Regions from separate parts of the Turicibacter sanguinis genome, predicted to be linked through region 1. Evidence: riboswitches for the same ligand, from Rfam matches in the RefSeq annotation. Region 1 holds a riboswitch; each other region holds the start of a gene.
What was found. Region 1 has a riboswitch for S-adenosylmethionine ahead of HLK68_RS09130 (methionine ABC transporter ATP-binding protein). Riboswitches for the same ligand answer to the same signal wherever they lie in the genome.

Region 1 (6,652 bases):
CACTGCTGGATTATCCACTCCTTGTCAGGTCCAAATGGCAATCTTCTCTATCTTTGCCTTATTAGATAAAGAAAATGTTTATAAAGAACAAACGAAAGAAATTTGCCGTCGTCGTAAACATTTACTATATGATAACTTTGATAACTTATCTTATAAAGAAGATCCATATAGTACGTCATACTACAATGAAATTGACCTTCTTGTTTGGGCAAAATTAAAATACGGTGAGGAGTTCGTTAAATACTTAAAAGAAAAACGTAACCCATTAGAATTCTTATTCGAATTAGCCGATCGATACAGTATCGTCTTATTAAACGGTAGTGGATTCGAAGGGCCATCTTGGTCAATCCGTGTTTCCTTAGCTAACTTAAAAGATGAAGAATACGCTGAAATTGGTAAAGCAGTTAACGAATTATTCTCTAAATACGCGGAAGATTGGAAAGAATTCCAATGGTAATATAGAAAAATCCCCGGTGAAAGGTATCACCGGGGATTTTTCTTTTATAAAGGTTGTCCACAACCAATACAAGATGTAGCTTGTGCTCCATTTTCCATTCCACATTTAGCACAAACAACAGCAACGACACTTCCTCTTTCTTCATTTAAGCGACTTCCACACGTTTGACAAAACGTTGAATCAATCGGCATTTCTGTCCCACAAGATTCACAACGTTTAATCCCTCTTAATTCATTAACCATTACCTCATAATGCTCAACATTCTTTAAACTTCCTTCAATTGCTAGACATAAATCTTTAAATTCCAAACTAGGTTGATTTCCATAAAGTTGATAATATAAGCGACCTAAATTCATATATATTTTATTTAATCGTTTTTCTTCGTCACTAATCTGTGTGTTTAATTTTGCGATTTCCGCAAATTCTTTTGTCTTTTTCATCGCATCTTGACTTGTTTGAGTAACCTTCTTACCAAACTGTTCGAAAAAAGTGCCCATCCTCTCACCTCATCTTCAAATTTATAATTATTAAATCACTTTATTATATTCAAGTGCTTTAGTGATATAACTATAAATTCAACTTTTGATGTTATCTCACTTTATTCAACTCAAACTCCTCTTTAATTTGTGCTAACAACTCACCATCACTTAATAATCGTAATCCTATTCGAGCTAAAATTTCTGTGCTTTGAAGCAACCCTTCATCCCCCTGTTTAGAAATCGCTGCCTGCTTAAATTCCTCAGTATGAGTCACTACCTCAGAGTCACAGATTTTTACAGATGGATGAATCGTTGGAATGACATGACTGACATTCCCAGCATCGGTTGAACCTTTTGATTCATTAGGATTGATGTCCTCTACAATCAATCCCACTTCAGTTGCAATCTTTTTAAATAATTCATTAAATAAGGGATACACAATTAAATCTTCCACAATATTTTGATACGTATTATATTTCACCTCACACCCTGTACTCAATGCCGCACCTTTCGCTATTTGAATGACCTTATTCGTGATTTCTTCACAGGTTGCAATCGTATTGGCACGAACATAAAATCTCGCTTTCGTATACTCTGGAATAATATTAGGTGCATCTCCTCCGTGTGTAATAATTCCATGAATTCTAACATCAGATGTTACATGTTGTCTTAAAGCATTCACCCCACTAAAAAATAAAATCATGGCATCTAATGCATTAATTCCTTTCTCCGGACATCCTGCTGCATGAGCGGGACGTCCAAAGAATTCAAACTCAATGGGATGATTGGCTAAAGAGCTAGTTGTTATTGCTGTTTTATTACCTGGATGAATCATCATACAAGCATCTACATCATCAAACAATCCCGCTCTAACAAACGAAGCTTTCGCACTCCCATTATTTCCACCTTCTTCAGCCGGTGTCCCAAAAACAATGACTTCTCCTCCAGTTAATTCTAATAAAGGTGCTAAACTGCAAGCAGCTAATACACTACTTACCCCAATAATATTATGACCACATCCATGCCCAAGTCCCGCTAAAGCATCATACTCAGCTAAAAAACCAATCACCGGACCAGGTTTTTTAGCAATATATCGTGACACAAATCCTGTTTCATGCCCCGCAATATTTGTCTTTACATCAAATCCTCTTTCTTTTAAAACATTCGTTAACAACTCACACGCAAAATATTCCTCGTTTGCAATTTCAGGATGTTCATGGATTTGATGACTCAGGTTGATAAAATAAGCTTCTTGTTCCTTTATAAATTGACGAATTTGATTTTCCATACGTTCTCTCTCCTATTCACTAAAATGCTGGAATCGATGCCCCTTTGTATTCTTCTTCTATAGCTTTTTTAGTTTCTTCCGTTTGATAGACTTCCACTAAACGTTTTAATGCTTCTTTATCCTGATCCTCTGTCCGAACCGCAATGATATTGTAGTAATTTACAACCGTTTCACTTTCTGTATTCTCAACATAAATCGAATCATCAAGTGGTGATAAGCCAGCTTGAACAGCGACCCCATTATTAATGACTGCGACTGCCACATCCTCAAATGAACGCGGTAATTGTTGAGCAACTAATTCAACGATTTCTAACTTTTTAGGATTGGCAATGATATCTTTCACCGTTGGCGTAATCCCCACTCCTTCTTTTAATGTAATTAAACCTGCATCTTGAAGTAATAATAGAGCTCGACCACCATTTGAAGCATCATTTGGAATTGACACTTTATCTCCCTCTTGTAATTGTGCTACATCCGTTAATTGCGATGAGTAAATTCCCATTGGGGCTAAAACGGTATATCCAATTGATGTTAGATCTAAGTTATGATTGCTTTTAAATTCTTCAAAAAATGCGATTGTTTGAAAAGCATTCGCATCAATTTCTCCATCGGCTAGTGCGGTATTTGGTAAGTTATAATCACTAAAAGTCACAAACTCAAGGATAATCCCTTCTTCTGCAAGACGACTTTGAACACTTTTCCAAATGGAATTAACTTCGCCATTAATTCCTAACTTAATAACCGAATCACTTCCCACTTCATTACCACATGCAACTAATAAAAATCCTAAACAAACTGACATTACTAACCCTAATAATTTTCTTTTCATGATCAATTCCTCCTAATATGATTTATTTTAATGACTGAGTTTCCGTTGGAGCCATTCCCCGGCACTTTGAACTAGTGACACTAACACAAGTAAAACGACAACAGTCACAAACATGATGTCTCCTTTAAAATATTGATAACCATAACGGATGGCAAAATCTCCAAGACCACCTCCACCAACACTTCCAGCAATAGCTGAAAATCCAATCAAACTTACGATCGTAATCGTGAGTGCATATATGATATTTGGTAATCCTTCTTTTAACAAGACACGATAGATAATTTCAAATGGACTCGATCCCATCGCTTTTGCTGCTTCAATTACCCCATCATCAACATTTAACAGTGCCGACTCAACTTGTCTCGCTACAAACGGTGTCGTCCCCACAATTAACGGAACTAAAGCCCCTTTTAACCCAATCGTTGTGCCAACAATCCACTTCGTAAATGGCATAATAAACGCAAGCAAGATAATGAAAGGAATGGATCTCAAAACATTCATTAATTTTCCGATGATATAATAGACCCATTTATTTTCAACCAAATGATTTTGCCTTGTCACCACTAAAACAACCCCAATTGGCAATCCAATCATCGTTGCAAAAATCCCCGATATACTAACCATTAATAACGTTTCGTTAAGTGCTTTTAATAAATCAGGAAAATACTCGACCACATTTGGACAAATTTGATTAAAGAACTCGACCATCACTTAACACCTCCACTTTAATCTGATTATCATTTAAATACTGTAGTGCCTGACTCATCAATTTCTCATCGCCATGTAAACTGACAATTAGATGCCCAATGGGCGTTTTTTGTATCATCTCCACACTTCCAAATAAAATACTCGCCTCAATATCAAACAACTTTGAAATATTAGAAATAAAGGCTTTACCTGTCTGTTGTCCAACAAATGAAATCTTCACAAGTTTTTCAAGTTTTGTTAATTCTTCAAACGAACCTCTCGACTCTAATAACTCAAAAATCCGTTCATCCTGAAATACATTGGCCACAAAATCCTTTGTAATAGTTGCTTTAGGATTTGAAAAAACATCAACTATAGGTCCTACTTCAACAATTTCACCTTCTTCCATCACCGCCACTTGATGACAAATATCTTTAACAACCTCCATTTGATGCGTAATCAATACCATCGTAATTCCTAACCGTTCATTAATTTCTTTTAACAACCTAAGAATCGATTTAGTCGTTTGAGGATCAAGAGCTGATGTCGCCTCATCACAAAGCAACACTTCTGGATCATTTGCCAATGCCCGAGCAATTGCCACACGTTGTTTTTGACCCCCACTCAACTGATTAGGGTAGACATTAGCCTTTTCCTCTAATCCAACAAGCTTTAATAAACGATCAACCTTCTCCTTTATTTCATCACGATTCAATCCTTGACCTTTTAGCGGATAAGCAATATTTTCATAAACATTACGTGATTTCATGAGATTAAAATGTTGAAAAATCATTCCGATTTTTCGTCTAGCCTCTCTTAATTGCTTCGCATTCAATTGCCCCAGAACCAAATTATTAATCAACACTTCTCCCTCTGTTGGAATTTCTAAATAATTCAAGCATCTGATTAACGTACTTTTTCCTGCTCCACTATACCCAATGATTCCAAGGATTTCACCTCTATTCACCCTTAAATTTATATTTTGTAAAGCTTTAACCACTTGCCCTTGACTTTCAAAGTTCTTACTTACCTGTCTTAACTCAATCATCTTCTATCTCCCTCCTTGTCAGTTGAAATAAAAAAACGGACCCCTTATCAAAAGCTGGGGTCCGTCTCATTAGAGTCCTCTAATAAACAATCCCCTCATCTCCCAGAATCAATCTGTCGGATTTAGCACCGTGTACAACTGTACCGGTTGCTGAAGCTTCATAGGGCCTGTCCCTCCACTTCTCTTGATAAGGTTTTATATTTAATTAATAAAAAAACTAAGTCATCCTTCAAAAATTTGAAGAACGCTTAGTCTAACTTACAACTCGCGCTCCTCATCTGCCAGAATTAATCTGTCGGATTTAGCACCGTGTACGACTGTACCGGTTGCTGAAGCTTCATAGGGCCTGTCCCTCCACTTCTCTTGATAAGGAATCCATTTTTATTTCTTTTTTAACTTACGGATACTATACCATCCATTTTATGGAATGTAAAGTCTTTTTAATAATGAAATTTCTTTTTTATTTCATGAATCAGTTTACGATCAGCAAACATAAACATCCCAACACACGTTATTAAGGCGTAATATCCTGCAACCACTGCAACCGCTGGAAAACTAATTAACTCAAAATAAACGAGCATTAATAAAAACAATCCAATACCGCCAAGCAGTAACTGATAACTTGCAAAATCTGTAAAACGCTTTGGTCTTAAAATAATTAACAATGTAAAGACAGATGTTCCTGCCATCAGTGCCAATGGAAACACAAAATTCAATGACCACCCTTGATAGCCAAGTAAATAATCTAAAATAACGGCAAATACAGTTCCACCAAAGACATGCGTCAAAATATTTGGTCCAATATTTTTTTTCACTCTTAAGCCAATAATAACACTCACTGACAAATATAAAGTAGAACACACAATAATAAAGACCCAATTCCAATTAAAATCATGAAAAATTCCGATGATAAAAGAATACGAAATAATCACCATGGCCATAAATACAATCAGTTTACGAATCGGCACGCGACGTTTCTTTGCAAATCGGGATGGATAATCTCGAACCACTTCAATTTCAACTAAGTCCAATATTTCCCCACATAAAGGACATCTTTTCAATTCATTTTCTACATTCATTTGACATTTAGAACAATATCTCATTATTTATTTCCTCGTTACATGAAATTGTAATTTCAACTTTCTGATCTTTTAAAAATCTAAAGAAGAATCGTTGAATATCAGTTTCTTCTAATGATGATGTAAAACTAACGACTAACGTCTCCTTAAATGAACAAACCCCACAACGAATTCGTTGATGTGGTGTCACCGGAAGCATGACGCGTACTTGATCGACATACTGTGAAATTTCATCTAAAAAGACAATACGCCCAAGATTCGATAACGTGGTTGTCACCCCTTGATCGGCCTTTAAATAAATTTGTCTCATCACCGTATTTTTGATAAACAGTGGAGCAAAACGGATGGCTAAATTTTCTTGAGCACTCACATTATCTTTAATTTTATGCGTCACAACTTGTTGATCTTGCCCCTCAATTAATTGAATGGATACCTGCTTTAAAATATCTTCAAAACTCATCTCCTCTAAAACATTAACCGATACCGTCACATTAGAAAAGAAATTACGCACAGTATTTGACTCAAAACGGGCTCTTAAATCAAATGGAATTGTCACCGTAATTGGTCGCTTATTCTTTGTGAATTTCTCATTTTCCATATAAATCGAATAAATTAATAAAGAAGATAAAAAACAAGACATACTAACGCCATATTGTTTTGATAATTTAACAATCTGTTTTGCTGGCATCATTCCATGAATCACTTTTAATTCTTGAGGACGTTTTTTAATTCCTAGTATTTTATATGCTTTAGAAGTCGTTGGAATAACTTTTCCATCTCGATCC
Region 2 (6,652 bases), 990 kb from region 1:
TTTAACTATCCCCATAAACGTTATAACGTATATATCTTTTACATTGTCTATTATATTGCCGATAATGGAAAAAATCAACTTATATGCTCTAATATTTTGAAATTTTATTGTGACATTTTTATCCACCTAAAAAAACTTCTTTAAGATACATCCTAAAGAAGTTTTATATTAGGACAATATAGATTTTATTCCTAATATAACAATTAATATTCCACCAAATATATTAGCTTTATTTCCAATTATATGACCTAATTTTCTACCAAAGGTTGCTCCCATATAAGATAAAAGAAAGGCAACACCTGAAATGCAAATGACAGCTAACATAATCTGCTCATAAATTAGTCCATACGTAATTCCAGCAGCTAACGCATCGATACTTGTCGCAATACCAAACATCACTAATAATCTAAACGTGATTTTATTTGTTTTTCCAGTTCGTAAACACTTAACCTGACTACACTTTTTTTGTTGGCAAATCGGATACGGACAATTATCTGGTTCTTCTTCAAATGTTTCTTTAATCATTCTTGACCCCAAAATGATTAAAATAACACCTGCAATATATTGATTATAAGTTGTAATATTTCCACTTACGATTGTCAGCGAGATAATTCCTAAAATAAATAATAATCCTTGAAAAAATCCAAAGCTTGTCGCTACCTTCAAGCGCTGTCTTATTGAACTTGTAGCTCCATCCATTCCGAGTGTTATTGAAACAGCAAAAGCATCCATTGCCAACGCTACTGACATTGTAATAATAACAATAATGTAATCATTCAATAAAATCTCCCCCATCTCTAATCTTCCTTGCTCCTACATCTTATCTATTTACCTCATTTAATATACCTATTTTAAAATTAATCTAGAATTATTAAATATTGTATAAAAAATTAGGAACGCTAAACAAAAAAATATTTTTTAATTTCTTACCTTATATATATGTATTTCTGTATAAGTTAAAAAATGGAAAAAATAGATTGACTTTTAAACTAAACGCCTTATAATAAGTATTAAGTCACAACAAACTAAAATTTTATACAGATACACAAACTCTTATCAAGAGCGGCGGAGGGACAGGCCCTGTGATGCCCGGCAACCATCAATTAATGATACGGTGCCAATTCCTGCAGATTTTTATCTGACAGATGAGAGAAAGTGTGACATTACATGCAAATGTAGTCCACCTTTCTACTTATCTAAGTAGGAAGGTTTTTTTGTATCAATGTTAAATGACTTATCTAAGGAAAGGGGAGAGAATATGATTATCCTTGATCAAGTTAAAAAAGTATTCCAAACTTCATCCGGCCAAGTAACAGCAGTTGATTCTGTTAATCTAGAGATTAAAAAGGGAGAAATCTTCGGAATTATCGGCTACAGTGGTGCTGGAAAAAGTACATTAATCAGAATGTTAAACTTACTCGAACGACCAACCGACGGGACCGTTACAATTGACGGAAAAGATCTAACTAAGGTATCTGCTAAAGAACTTCGCTTAGCACGTCAACAAATCGGAATGGTATTTCAACACTTTAACCTACTTTGGTCTCGAACTGTTTATGAAAATATCGCCTTTTCTCTTGAAATTGCTGGCGTTAAGAAAAATGAAATCAAACCTCGTGTACTAGAATTAATTCAATTAGTTGGATTAAGCGGGAAAGAAAATAACTACCCTTCCCAATTAAGTGGAGGTCAAAAGCAACGTGTCGGAATCGCTAGAGCGTTGGCAAATAACCCAAAAGTTTTACTGTGTGATGAGGCTACATCAGCCCTCGATCCACAAACAACAGACGAAATCCTAGACTTATTAGTCACAATTAATAGAAAATACAATTTAACTATCGTTCTAATTACACATGAAATGCATGTCATTCAAAAAATCTGTCACCATGTTGCCATTATGGAAAATGGTCGTATCATCGAACAAGGTGATGTCTTAACTGTCTTTAGAACCCCAAGTCACTCCGTTACTAAACGATTTGTAAAGCAAGTTGTCAATGAAGACGAATCACTTAATACGTTAGATACCCTATCAAAACAATTCCCTGATGGAAAAATTGTTTTATTAAAATACTTCCAAGGAAATGCTGAAAAACCATTTATCACAAACGTTATTCGACAATATGATGTTGATATTAATATTATTCACGGGAAAGTTGTTCAAACACAAGATGGTGGTTATGGATCACTTTACGTTCAACTAACAGGAAATGATATTAATTCTGCACTTAATTATTTAAAAGAGGCAGGAGTAGAAATTGAGGTGATGGCACGATGATTTCATCATTACTACCGAATGTACGCTTTGATAAAATGTTTGATGCCACAACTGAAACACTATATATGTCACTAATTGCTTGTATTTGTGTTTTCTTATTAGGTCTTATCATCGGATTAATCTTATTCTTAACAGGACCTAATCAGTTACTTGAAAATAAATGGATTAATCGTATTTTATCTGCTTTCGTCAATATATTCCGATCAATTCCATTCGTTATCTTAATTATTTTGTTACTTCCATTCACAAAATGGTTAGTCGGAAGTATGTTAGGTCCGAATGCTGCACTTCCTGCTCTAATTATTGGAGCAGCACCATTCTATGGTCGATTAGTAGAAATCGCTCTTCGCGAAATCGATAAAGGAGTTATCGAAGCTTCAGTCGCAATGGGAGCTTCAATATGGACAATTATTTGGAAAGTTTTAATTCCTGAAAGCTTACCTGCATTAGTATCTGGTATTACTGTCACAACGATTTCTCTTGTTGGTTACACAGCAATGGCCGGTGTAATCGGAGCAGGAGGGCTTGGTAATTTGGCCTATCTTGATGGATTCCAGCGTAATCGCATGGATGTTGTATTTGTAGCGACAGTCATCATTTTAATTATTGTCTTTACCATCCAAATGCTCGGAGATTTTATTACTAAAAAAATCGATAAACGTTAAAAGAAATCTGACGTTAAGTAACTATTAGATAAATCCTTAATTTTTCACGAAATTGAGATTTATATAGGAATCGTGGGGGAACACGATAAAAACAAAATCCAAGGAGGAGAATTAAATATGAAAAAATTATCTTTAGGTTTATTAAGCTTTGCTGCAGCCCTAACATTAGTTGGTTGCCAAAATGACACAAAACCAGAAACTTCTACACCAGAAGCGCCAGAAACTGAGGAAGTAAAACCTGCAGAAACGACAAAGTTATCTATTGGAGCATCTGCGGTCCCTCATGCTGAAATATTAGAGTTTGCTGCTCCATTATTATTAGAAGAAGGAATCGAGCTTGATATTACAGTATTCCAAGACTATGTTTTACCTAATACAACGGTGGAAAATGGAGAATTAGATGCAAACTACTTCCAACACATTCCTTATTTAGAAGAATTCAATGTTGAGCATGGAACAAACCTTGTAAATGCGGGTGGAATTCATATCGAACCTATTGGAGTTTATTCTAAAAAATATACATCATTAGATGAATTGCCAGAAGGAGCAACAATCATCATGAGTAATTCAGTTGCTGATCACGGACGTATGCTAGGATTATTACAAACAGAAGGCTTAATCAAATTAGATGATTCTGTTGAAGTTAGCAAAGCAACTGTAGAAAATATCATTGAAAATCCTAAAAACTTAAAATTCCAAACAGATATCGATCCAGGATTACTAGTTCAAGTTTATAATGCTGAAGAAGGTGATGCTGTTTTAATTAATACAAACTACGCGCTTGATGGTGGATTGAATCCAATGAATGATGCTATCGTAATGGAAGGATCACAGTCACCATATGTGAACATCGTTGCAGTTAAGAGCGGAAATGAAAATAATGAAGCAATTCAAACATTAGTTAAAGTGTTACACTCTGAAGAAGTTCAACAATTCATTATTGATACTTACGAAGGAGCAGTTGTCCCTGTATCTGAATAGTGAATCAAATGGCTCTCATAACGAGAGTCATTTTTTAATAAATATAATAGATTTAGAATGAAAGTAAAAAAAAATTCTATCCTAAAAATGAGAAAAAGTATAAAATATAAGCTTTTTTCAAACTGGAAACTTTTAACTATGTTATAATAATGACAAATGAAAGGGTGAGAAACATGATTCAATTTAAATCAACAGTAAATTTTAAAAATGAAAAAACAAATTTAGTAGTTGGTGTATTTAGCGATACGACACATCCATTATTCTTGCAATTAGATAAGGCGTTAAATAAACGTTTATCTGCTTCTTTAGAAGAAAAATTAATTCCTACTACTTTCAAAGAGATTACACCAATTTATCCACTTGGACAAATTGAAAGCAAAAAAGTTTATATCGTTGGTTTAGGAAAATCAACAGACTTTAATACTGAGAAGTGCCGCCAAGTAATCGGACAAGTTGCAAAAATAGCAAAAGATGATGTAACAATCCTACTTGAAACATTTGATAGCAAACAAACCTCAATCAATGAGTTAGCAACGATTTGTGGTGAAGCTATTACACTTGCAACTTATAAGATGGAAACATATAAAACAGAAGAAAAAGTAAAAACTCCAGTCAAGTTCTACATTCATAGTGAATGTTCAATTGAAGCAGATTTAAAGCGCGGTATTATCTACGGAGAAGCAACAAATAGTGCTCGTCAATTATTAAATGAACCAGGAAATAAATTAACAGCAACTAATTTAGCAAATGCTGTTGCAACGTTCGCAAACGAACATAACCTTGAAGTTCGTATTGTTGAAAAAGAAGAAATGGAGCAATTAGGAATGGGAGGAATTCTTGGTGTAAATCAAGGTTCTGTTGAACCTCCAAAAATGATTGTTGCTAAATATCAAGGAACACCTCGTTTTGAAAACATTACAGCTTTAGTCGGTAAAGGTTTAACATTTGATACAGGGGGATATTGTTTAAAACCACGCGCTGGAATGGAAAATATGAAATCTGATATGGGGGGAGCTGCTTCAGCATTTGGAGCATTCCAAGTAGCTGTCCGCTTAAACCTACCCGTTAACTTACTATTAGTTATCCCTTCAACAGATAACATGATTAGCGGTAATGCAATTAAACCAGGTGATGTTATTAAAACGATGAATGGAAAAACAGTTGAGGTAACCAATACAGATGCTGAAGGTCGTTTAATCTTAGCAGATGGAATTACATTTGCTAAACATTTAGGAGCTAGTAAAATTATCGATTTAGCCACTTTAACGGGAGCTATTATCGCAGCTTTAGGAACGGATACAACAGGTGCCTTCACAAATAACCAAACCTTCTATAATCAATTCTTAAAAGCAGCAGAATTAACAAACGAATACGTTTGGCAAATGCCACTTCATCCACGTGATCAAAAAGCATTACGTTCCAGTGATGTTGCCGACTTAAATAATGCACCAATTGGAAAACCAGGAGCAATTATGGCGGCTGCTTTCTTAAAAGAATTCGTTGAAGAAACACCATGGATTCACTTAGACATCGCAGGAACTGCTGATACAAAGGCAGCTCATGACTTAGGACCAAAAGGTGGAACTGGGGTTATGGTTCGTACCATTGCTAAATTATTAGAACTACAAGCTTAATCATTAAAACGTAGGAATTACTTATGAATTCCTACGTTTTTTTAATACATAATTTCTTAAGTTGATAAATAAGATAGTTAACAAGGATGGAAAAAAAGATGGGGGACTTATATGATAAAAGAAATAGAACACATTATTTGGTCTTACTTAGCAATTCCCACTTTGTTAATCGTAAGCTTAATTTTTACTTTTTATTATAGAGGGGCACAATTTCGATTTAAGGAAATGATTAAATGTTTAACCAAAAAAACACCAACTAGTGAGGGTGTTTCATCTTTTCAATCCTTTACTATGGCCCTCGCTGCACGAGTAGGGGTAGGTTCTTTGGCCGGGGTTGCACTCGGAATTTATATTGGAGGACCGGGAAGTGTTTTTTGGATGTGGGTCAGCGCATTTATTACAGCTGCCGCTTCGTTTGCAGAAAGTACACTTGCCCAAATTTATAAACGAAAAGATGGAAAGATGTATATTGGAGGACCGGCCTACTATATTGAAGATGGCTTACATAAAAAATCTTTTGCTATCATTTACGCTATTATTATTATTCTAACTTATACTTTTGGTTTTAGTGCAATTCAGGCTAATACAATTGCGACTTCATTTAATGATGTATTATCTATCCCTCCGCTTATAACAGGAATCTTTCTTGCCATTTTAAGTGGATGCATTATATTTGGAGGGGCTGCATCCATAGCTAAAATGACTTCAAAAATCGTACCTATTATGGCGCTATTTTACATTGGAATTGGGATATTTGTTATGCTGACGCATCTTTCATATATTCCCACATTCTTCACTACAATTCTCGAAGATGCCTTTCAACCCTCTCCATTAATCGGGGGCACCGTAATGTTTACAATTATTACAGGAATTAAACGCGGGGTTTTTTCAAATGAAGCGGGAATGGGATCGGGTGCTCACGCGGCTGCAACAACAGATAGTGAGTTTCCAATTGAACAAGGTTATATCCAAGCATTTGGTGTTTATGTTACAACCTTATTCATTTGTACTATTACAGCCTTTTTAATCATGGTAACAGATGCTATCAGTGTTGCTGATAACTATAGTAATGGGATTGAACTGACTCAATATGCTTT
Region 3 (6,652 bases), 520 kb from region 1:
AGGATTAATGACATTATTTAATGTTATATTTGTCATTGTTTTTGGGTACATTTTATTAAATACAAGCATATTTCCATTTAAAATATTTAAAATAATGAATCCTGTCGTGATTTTACTCGGAGTCATTATTGTATTAAGTGGCTTATACTTTTTAAATAAAAGACTTGAAAAGTGTAATGAGAAAAGATTAATGGTTATATCAATAGGGAGTTTTATTATTTTAATTATATTACAGTTTTTCTTTGCACGTTATTTTACAGTTAATCCAACATGGGATTTTGGAAAAGTGTATGATGAGGCGTATGATTTATCGATTCAGTTTCGACAAATAGATCAGTATTTTTATTTCTACTGCCCTAATAACCTTCCAATCTTGTTATTAGTAACAGGGTTGTTTAAGATATTTAGGTTTATGGGATTTACTGATCTGTTAAAGCCGTTAATAGTGGTGAATTTAAGTATTGTATTTTTATCGGTATGGATTATGTATTTGTTTATTAAAGAAATGTATGGCTTACAACGAGCTACTTTATTTAGCATTTTATCTATTTTAATTACACCATTTTATACATATACTACTATTGTGTACACCGATACCTTAGGCATGATTTTACCTATTTTATCACTTTATTTGTATGCAAAGATTTATCGTTCTCCTAAAAAAGAAATAGGATTGTTAGTAACTTTAGGATTAGTACTAGGTCTTGGAGGCCTTTTGAAGACGCATGCTTTAGTTGTTTTGGTGGCTATTTTAATTCATTATTTCTTAACGAGAAAAGACGGATTCATTAGATTAAGTGCACCGCTCATTTTAATGGTATTAGTGACGATGATGAGTTATAAACTCGCCATAAAACCGTTGATTCCTGTTGCATCGAGTGAAGTAGGATTTCCAAAGACACATTGGGTGATGATGGGACTTAAAGGATTAGGTGGATATGATGATGAGGATACGAATATGACGCGATTTTTAAAAGATAGTGGTTGGTCAAATGATGAGATTCAAGCACAACACATTCGTCTAATGAAGGAACGATTAGAAGCTTTTGGAGTGGGTGGATTTATCAACCATTTGAATTCTAAGTTGAATTTTACGTGGTCAGATGGAACATATTTTGCTCCAGAGAAATTAAAGCGTGAGCCAATTGTTACAAATAATTATCAAGATTATATTTTTGGGGATAAAAACCTACCATACTTATATTTAAGTCAAATGGTTCATGTTGTAATTTTATTTTTAATGTGGTTAAGTAGTATCCGTATTTTAAAAGATAAACTATGTTTTGAAAGTGTTATGACGATATCGGTATTTGGAGTGATGTTATTTCTATTAATTTGGGAAACTCGCTCTAGGTATCTAATGATTTATTTACCGGTCTTTGTTGTATTAGCCAGTTATGGATTTGGTGAGTTTACACAGATGATTCAAAAAATAAAGCGTCAATAAATTTGTAAATTTATGATATAATTAAGTATCAAATTATTTTAGGTGGTGGACTTAATGGGGAAGCTGATTTCCATTATTGTACCGTGTTACAATGAACAAGAAACAGTTGAACGTTTTTATGAAGAAATTATAAAAGTAACGAATGAAATTAATGGATATGAATTTGAATTTGTTTATGTGAATGATGGTTCAAAAGATCAGACAGTCCCATTAATTAAAGCGTTGCGTGAAAAAGATGAGCGTGTTTGCTTAATTGATTTTTCTCGTAACTTTGGAAAAGAAGCAGCGATGCTTGCAGGAATGGAATATGCTCGTGGAGAAGCCGTCGTTATTATGGATGTTGATTTACAGGATCCACCGGAGCTTTTACCTAAAATGGTTAAGCTTTACGAAGATGGATATGAAAATATTTATACACGACGTCGTAATCGTGATGGAGAGCCACCTATTCGTAGTTTCTTTGCCAATATGTTTTATAAAGTGATTAATCGCATGAGTGACGTTGAAATCATTGACGGAGCTCGTGATTATCGTTTGTTAAGTCGTCGTGCAGTTGATGATTTAATTAGTTTAAAAGAGTCAAATCGTTTCTCAAAAGGATTATTCCAATGGGTTGGATATCAATCGATTTGTCTAGAGTTTGATCACGTTGAACGTGTTGCGGGTGAAACAAAGTGGAGTTTCATGAAACTTGTTAACTATGCAATTGAAGGAATCACAGCATTTTCAAATGCGCCTCTTCGTTTTGCAACTTATACAGGAGTTTTAGTGGCGTTTGTGGCATTTGCATATTTACTATACATTTTCTTTAATACAGCGATCAATGGAAACCCAACGGCAGGTTGGTCATCAATGGTTTGTATCATGTTATTCTTAGGAGGAGTACAGTTAATCTTCTTAGGAGTCATTGGAGAGTATATTGGTCGCATTTATAATGAGGTTAAGGGACGTCCTAATTATATTGTGAAAGATTATTTTGGTGAGAAAAAAGAACTTGAAGATTAATTCTTCAAGTTCTTTTCTTTTATATGGTAAAATAATGTTAATAAATGGGTGAAGTGAGGGATATTAGTGACGGTAGTTTATATTTTATTAATTGTGGTTATTTTTTTATTACTGTTAATTTTAATCAGACAAAATTTATATACAAGAAGTCGTCAAAATCCACAGTTAGATTTGCAGGTGAAACAATTGCTTGAGGAGCAACAACGAATGGAGAAGCGACTTCAGGATGCTAATTTTCAGTTAAGTGGGAGTTTTAATCAGGCGAATGAGCGAGTGCTTGAGCGTTATGGACAGTTTGAGCGGGTGATGCGAGATCAATTGAATCAGCATACGTCTTTGGTGAATCAACAATTACAGAGTGATTTTTCGAAGTTAAATGAACGGATTGAGTTTAATTTGCTGCGTATTAATGATAAGGTAAATGAGAGGCTAGATCAGTCATTTAATAAGACGAATGAGACATTTCAAAATATTTTGGTTCGTTTAGCAAAGATTGATGAAGCACAGAAAAAGATTGAAAGTTTATCAACGGACATTGTATCACTACAAAATCTGTTATCAGATAAAAAAAGTCGAGGAACGTTTGGTGAGGTGCAACTTTATCAAATTATGGCAGCTGTTTTCGGTGAAAAGAATGATCGTATTTATGAAACTCAGTATAAGTTATCAAATGGAACTATTGTAGATGCCATGCTTCATGCTCCACTTCCAATGGGGGATTTACCGATTGACTCGAAGTTTCCACTTGAAAATTATCAACGTATGATGGATCGAACTTTAGGGGAGGTAGAGCGTCAACTAGCAGAGAAACAGTTCAAACAAGATGTTAAGAAACATATTGATGATATTTTCAATAAATATGTGACACCGCAGGAAACTTCAGATCAGGCTGTGATGTTTTTACCAGCAGAGGCAATTTTTGCTGAGATTAATGCCTATCACCCAGATTTAGTAGCTTATTCGCAACGTAAAAGAGTATGGCTTGTGTCACCTACAACTTTTATGTCAACACTGACAACGATTCAAGTGATTTTAAATAATTTAGAACGGGATCAACATGCTTTAATTATTCAACAGGAGTTGAATAAATTAGGGGATGAATTCAAGCGTTATAAAGAGCGATGGGATAAGTTGAGTAAGCATATTGATAGTGTGTCGAAAGATGTTAAAGAAATCCATATTACAACTGAGAAAATTGGGACTCGCTTCGATGCTATTTCAAATGTTGAACTTGATTTTACAGAATAAGTCGCTAATATTTGACAAATAAATAAAAAGGCTTTATAATAGATAAGAATTAAATTTAATAAAATTACAATAATATACTCTTATTAAGAGCGATGGAGGCATAGGGGCCTATGAAGTCGCGGCAACCTCTGAAATTGAAAGGTGCCGACCCAAGCGAGTTTAACTCGAGCAATAAGAGGGTTTGAATCTACCTATTCAAGTCCGCTTATAGCGGGCTTTTTTTGTTAGCTCATCTTTCCGGCTTTGTCGGAATAGATGAACTATACATCTGCGTTTTTTGCAGATGTTATCCATTAGTGCTATTAGTGTGTATTCACTGTATTTGTGAATACACATAAAATCTATAATTAGACAAACTTTACATCGCGAAGGCGATGTAACAACCATTGTTAGAATATAATTTAGTGGAAAATAGGATTAGATTCAAGTTAATTGCAAAAATTAACGGCCCGAAGCATGATTTTATATCTAAAGCTTAATAATATAGAGTATTAATGTGAATTGAAGGAGGATATTATAGTGTCAGAACGTCGTTTATTTACATCAGAATCAGTAACAGAAGGTCATCCAGATAAAATTGCTGATCAGATTTCAGATTCAATTTTAGATGCGATCTTAGCCAAAGATCCAATGGCACGTGTTGCTTGTGAAACATCGGTAACAACTGGATTAGTGTTAGTGTTTGGGGAAATTACAACGTCTTCGTATGTTGATATTCAAAAAACAGTCCGTGAAACAATTCGTCAAATTGGTTATGATCGTGCAAAATATGGATTTGACGCAGATACATGTGCTGTGTTAACTGCAATTGACGAACAATCGGCTGATATTGCGATGGGTGTTGACCAAGCGTTAGAAGCTCGTACTGGTTCAATGAGTGATGAAGAAATCGAAGCAATCGGAGCAGGAGACCAAGGTTTAATGTTCGGGTTTGCTACAAATGAAACAGAAGAATTTATGCCATTACCAATCTCGTTAGCTCATAAATTAGCACGTCGTTTAACTGAAGTTCGTAAAAATGGAACATTAGACTATTTACGTCCAGATGGAAAAACTCAAGTAACAGTTGAATATGATGAAGCTTTAAAACCAGTAGCTATTGATACTGTATTATTATCGACTCAACATTCACCAGAAGTAACTCATGAGCAAATCGAAGCAGATATCAAAAAATATGTATTTGATGAAGTATTACCACAAGAATTAGTAACTGAAAATACTCGTTATTTAGTTAATCCAACAGGACGTTTTGTAATCGGTGGACCTCATGGAGATGCAGGATTAACAGGACGTAAAATTATTGTTGATACTTACGGAGGATATGCCCGTCATGGTGGTGGAGCATTCTCAGGTAAAGATGCAACAAAAGTAGACCGCTCTGCTGCATATGCTGCACGTTATGTGGCGAAGAACTTAGTTGCTGCAGGGTATGCAGATAAAATTGAGATTCAATTATCATATGCAATTGGAGTCGCACAGCCTACTTCAATTATGGTTGATACATTCGGTACAGGGAAAACTACGAATGCTAAAATCGTCGAAGTAATTCGTCAAAACTTTGATTTACGCCCAGCGGGAATCATTCAAATGTTAGATTTAAGACGCCCAATCTATAAACAAACAGCTGCATATGGACATTTCGGACGTACTGATGTAGATTTACCATGGGAACGCTTAGATAAAGTAGAAGCGTTAAAAGCTTCACTTTAATATTAAATAGATGTATAATAATAGCCTGATTTTTTTACAAAAAATCAGGTTTTTATTATGTGAGAGAGTGCTATAATATACTATGCTATAAAACTTTAAATTTTTGAAAGGAAGTGCCTAGTGTGCTAAAAAAACTGTTACTTATAATCAATCCGACGTCAGGTCGTGGGATGATCAAGGATTACCTTTTATCGATTGTCACTCAGTTTAGTTTAGCTGGATATGAAGTGACAGTTTATCCAACGAAAGCTAAGCATGATGCTGTGAGTAAAATGAAAGTCGCTCGAAGTTATGATTTGGTTATCGCAAGTGGTGGGGATGGAACGTTGAACGAAGTAATCACTGGCTTAATTGAAGCAAATGGGAATACTCCGATTGGTTATATTCCAACAGGGACAACTAATGATTTTGCATCAACACTTGGTATTCCTAAAAATGTTCCAAAAGCACTTGAACTCTGTTTAAATGGGAAACCAATGCCAATTGATATCGGGATGTTTAATGAGCGTTATTTTATGTATGTTGCTGCATTTGGGGCTTTTACAGACGTAGCTTATGAAACACCACAACCGCGCAAAAATATGCTCGGGGGACTTGCTTATTTAATTGAAGGATTAATGAAACTTCCAACGATTCAATCTTATCAGTGTAAAATTTATCATCGTGAGGGTTTTATTGAGGGAGATTATATTTTTGGAATGATTTCAAATTCGGATTCTGTAGCAGGGATTAAAAATGCATTTGGAAATCAAGCGGATTTAAATGATGGACTATTTGAGGTAACATTAATTCGAGCTCCTAAAAATTTGATTGATATTCATCGTATTTTAACCGACTTTTTAAATCGAACATATGATCCTGAATACGTGGTAACATTTAAAACAGATCGAATTACAGTTGAGAGTGAACAGGACGTGAAATGGACGCTTGATGGTGAAGATGGTGGAAGTATGAAACATGCTACCATTAAAAGTCTTCAACGACGTGTTCAGATTTTAAGTAAAGGTGAATAAAAAAAGAATTCAAGTATACTTGAATTCTTTTTTTATTACTAAATTTCTTATTATATACAAAAGAGTGTCAAAATATTCTTTTTATCTATGTTTTAATGACAAAAATGTATAAATTATTTATAATTAAAGGAGCTATGTATTGGAGAAGGAGTTGTGAAAATGAATCGAAAGCGGGGCAAGAAGGAAGTCTTAAAGGGAACATTAGCAATCGGATTATTAATAAATCAGT

Region 2: it holds a riboswitch for S-adenosylmethionine, as region 1 does, so the genes downstream of both, HLK68_RS04435 (methionine ABC transporter ATP-binding protein) here and HLK68_RS09130 (methionine ABC transporter ATP-binding protein) in region 1, are expected to answer to the same signal.
Region 3: it holds a riboswitch for S-adenosylmethionine, as region 1 does, so the genes downstream of both, metK (methionine adenosyltransferase) here and HLK68_RS09130 (methionine ABC transporter ATP-binding protein) in region 1, are expected to answer to the same signal.

Annotation. Positions count from the first base shown of each region.
Region 1 covers NZ_CP053187.1:1,888,490-1,895,141, reverse strand. Annotated here, with positions in the region: gene aspD (aspartate 4-decarboxylase) at 1-457, shown strand, start outside; gene HLK68_RS09150 (zinc ribbon domain-containing protein) at 502-954, opposite strand; gene HLK68_RS09145 (M20 family metallopeptidase) at 1,046-2,224, opposite strand; gene HLK68_RS09140 (MetQ/NlpA family ABC transporter substrate-binding protein) at 2,244-3,053, opposite strand; gene HLK68_RS09135 (methionine ABC transporter permease) at 3,081-3,761, opposite strand; gene HLK68_RS09130 (methionine ABC transporter ATP-binding protein) at 3,745-4,788, opposite strand; SAM riboswitch class I at 4,881-4,982, opposite strand; SAM riboswitch class I at 5,060-5,161, opposite strand; gene HLK68_RS09125 (DUF6320 domain-containing protein) at 5,229-5,891, opposite strand; gene HLK68_RS09120 (hypothetical protein) at 5,875-6,652, opposite strand, start outside.
Region 2 covers NZ_CP053187.1:903,035-909,686, forward strand. Annotated here, with positions in the region: gene HLK68_RS04430 (manganese efflux pump MntP) at 169-795, opposite strand; SAM riboswitch class I at 1,051-1,152, shown strand; gene HLK68_RS04435 (methionine ABC transporter ATP-binding protein) at 1,259-2,275, shown strand; gene HLK68_RS04440 (methionine ABC transporter permease) at 2,272-2,940, shown strand; gene HLK68_RS04445 (MetQ/NlpA family ABC transporter substrate-binding protein) at 3,058-3,921, shown strand; gene HLK68_RS04450 (leucyl aminopeptidase) at 4,095-5,555, shown strand; gene HLK68_RS04455 (alanine/glycine:cation symporter family protein) at 5,667-6,652, shown strand, end outside.
Region 3 covers NZ_CP053187.1:1,367,292-1,373,943, forward strand. Annotated here, with positions in the region: gene HLK68_RS06710 (glycosyltransferase family 39 protein) at 1-1,447, shown strand, start outside; gene HLK68_RS06715 (glycosyltransferase family 2 protein) at 1,502-2,452, shown strand; gene HLK68_RS06720 (DNA recombination protein RmuC) at 2,519-3,700, shown strand; SAM riboswitch class I at 3,778-3,878, shown strand; gene metK (methionine adenosyltransferase) at 4,220-5,410, shown strand; gene HLK68_RS06730 (diacylglycerol/lipid kinase family protein) at 5,533-6,423, shown strand; gene HLK68_RS06735 (N-acetylglucosaminidase) at 6,583-6,652, shown strand, end outside.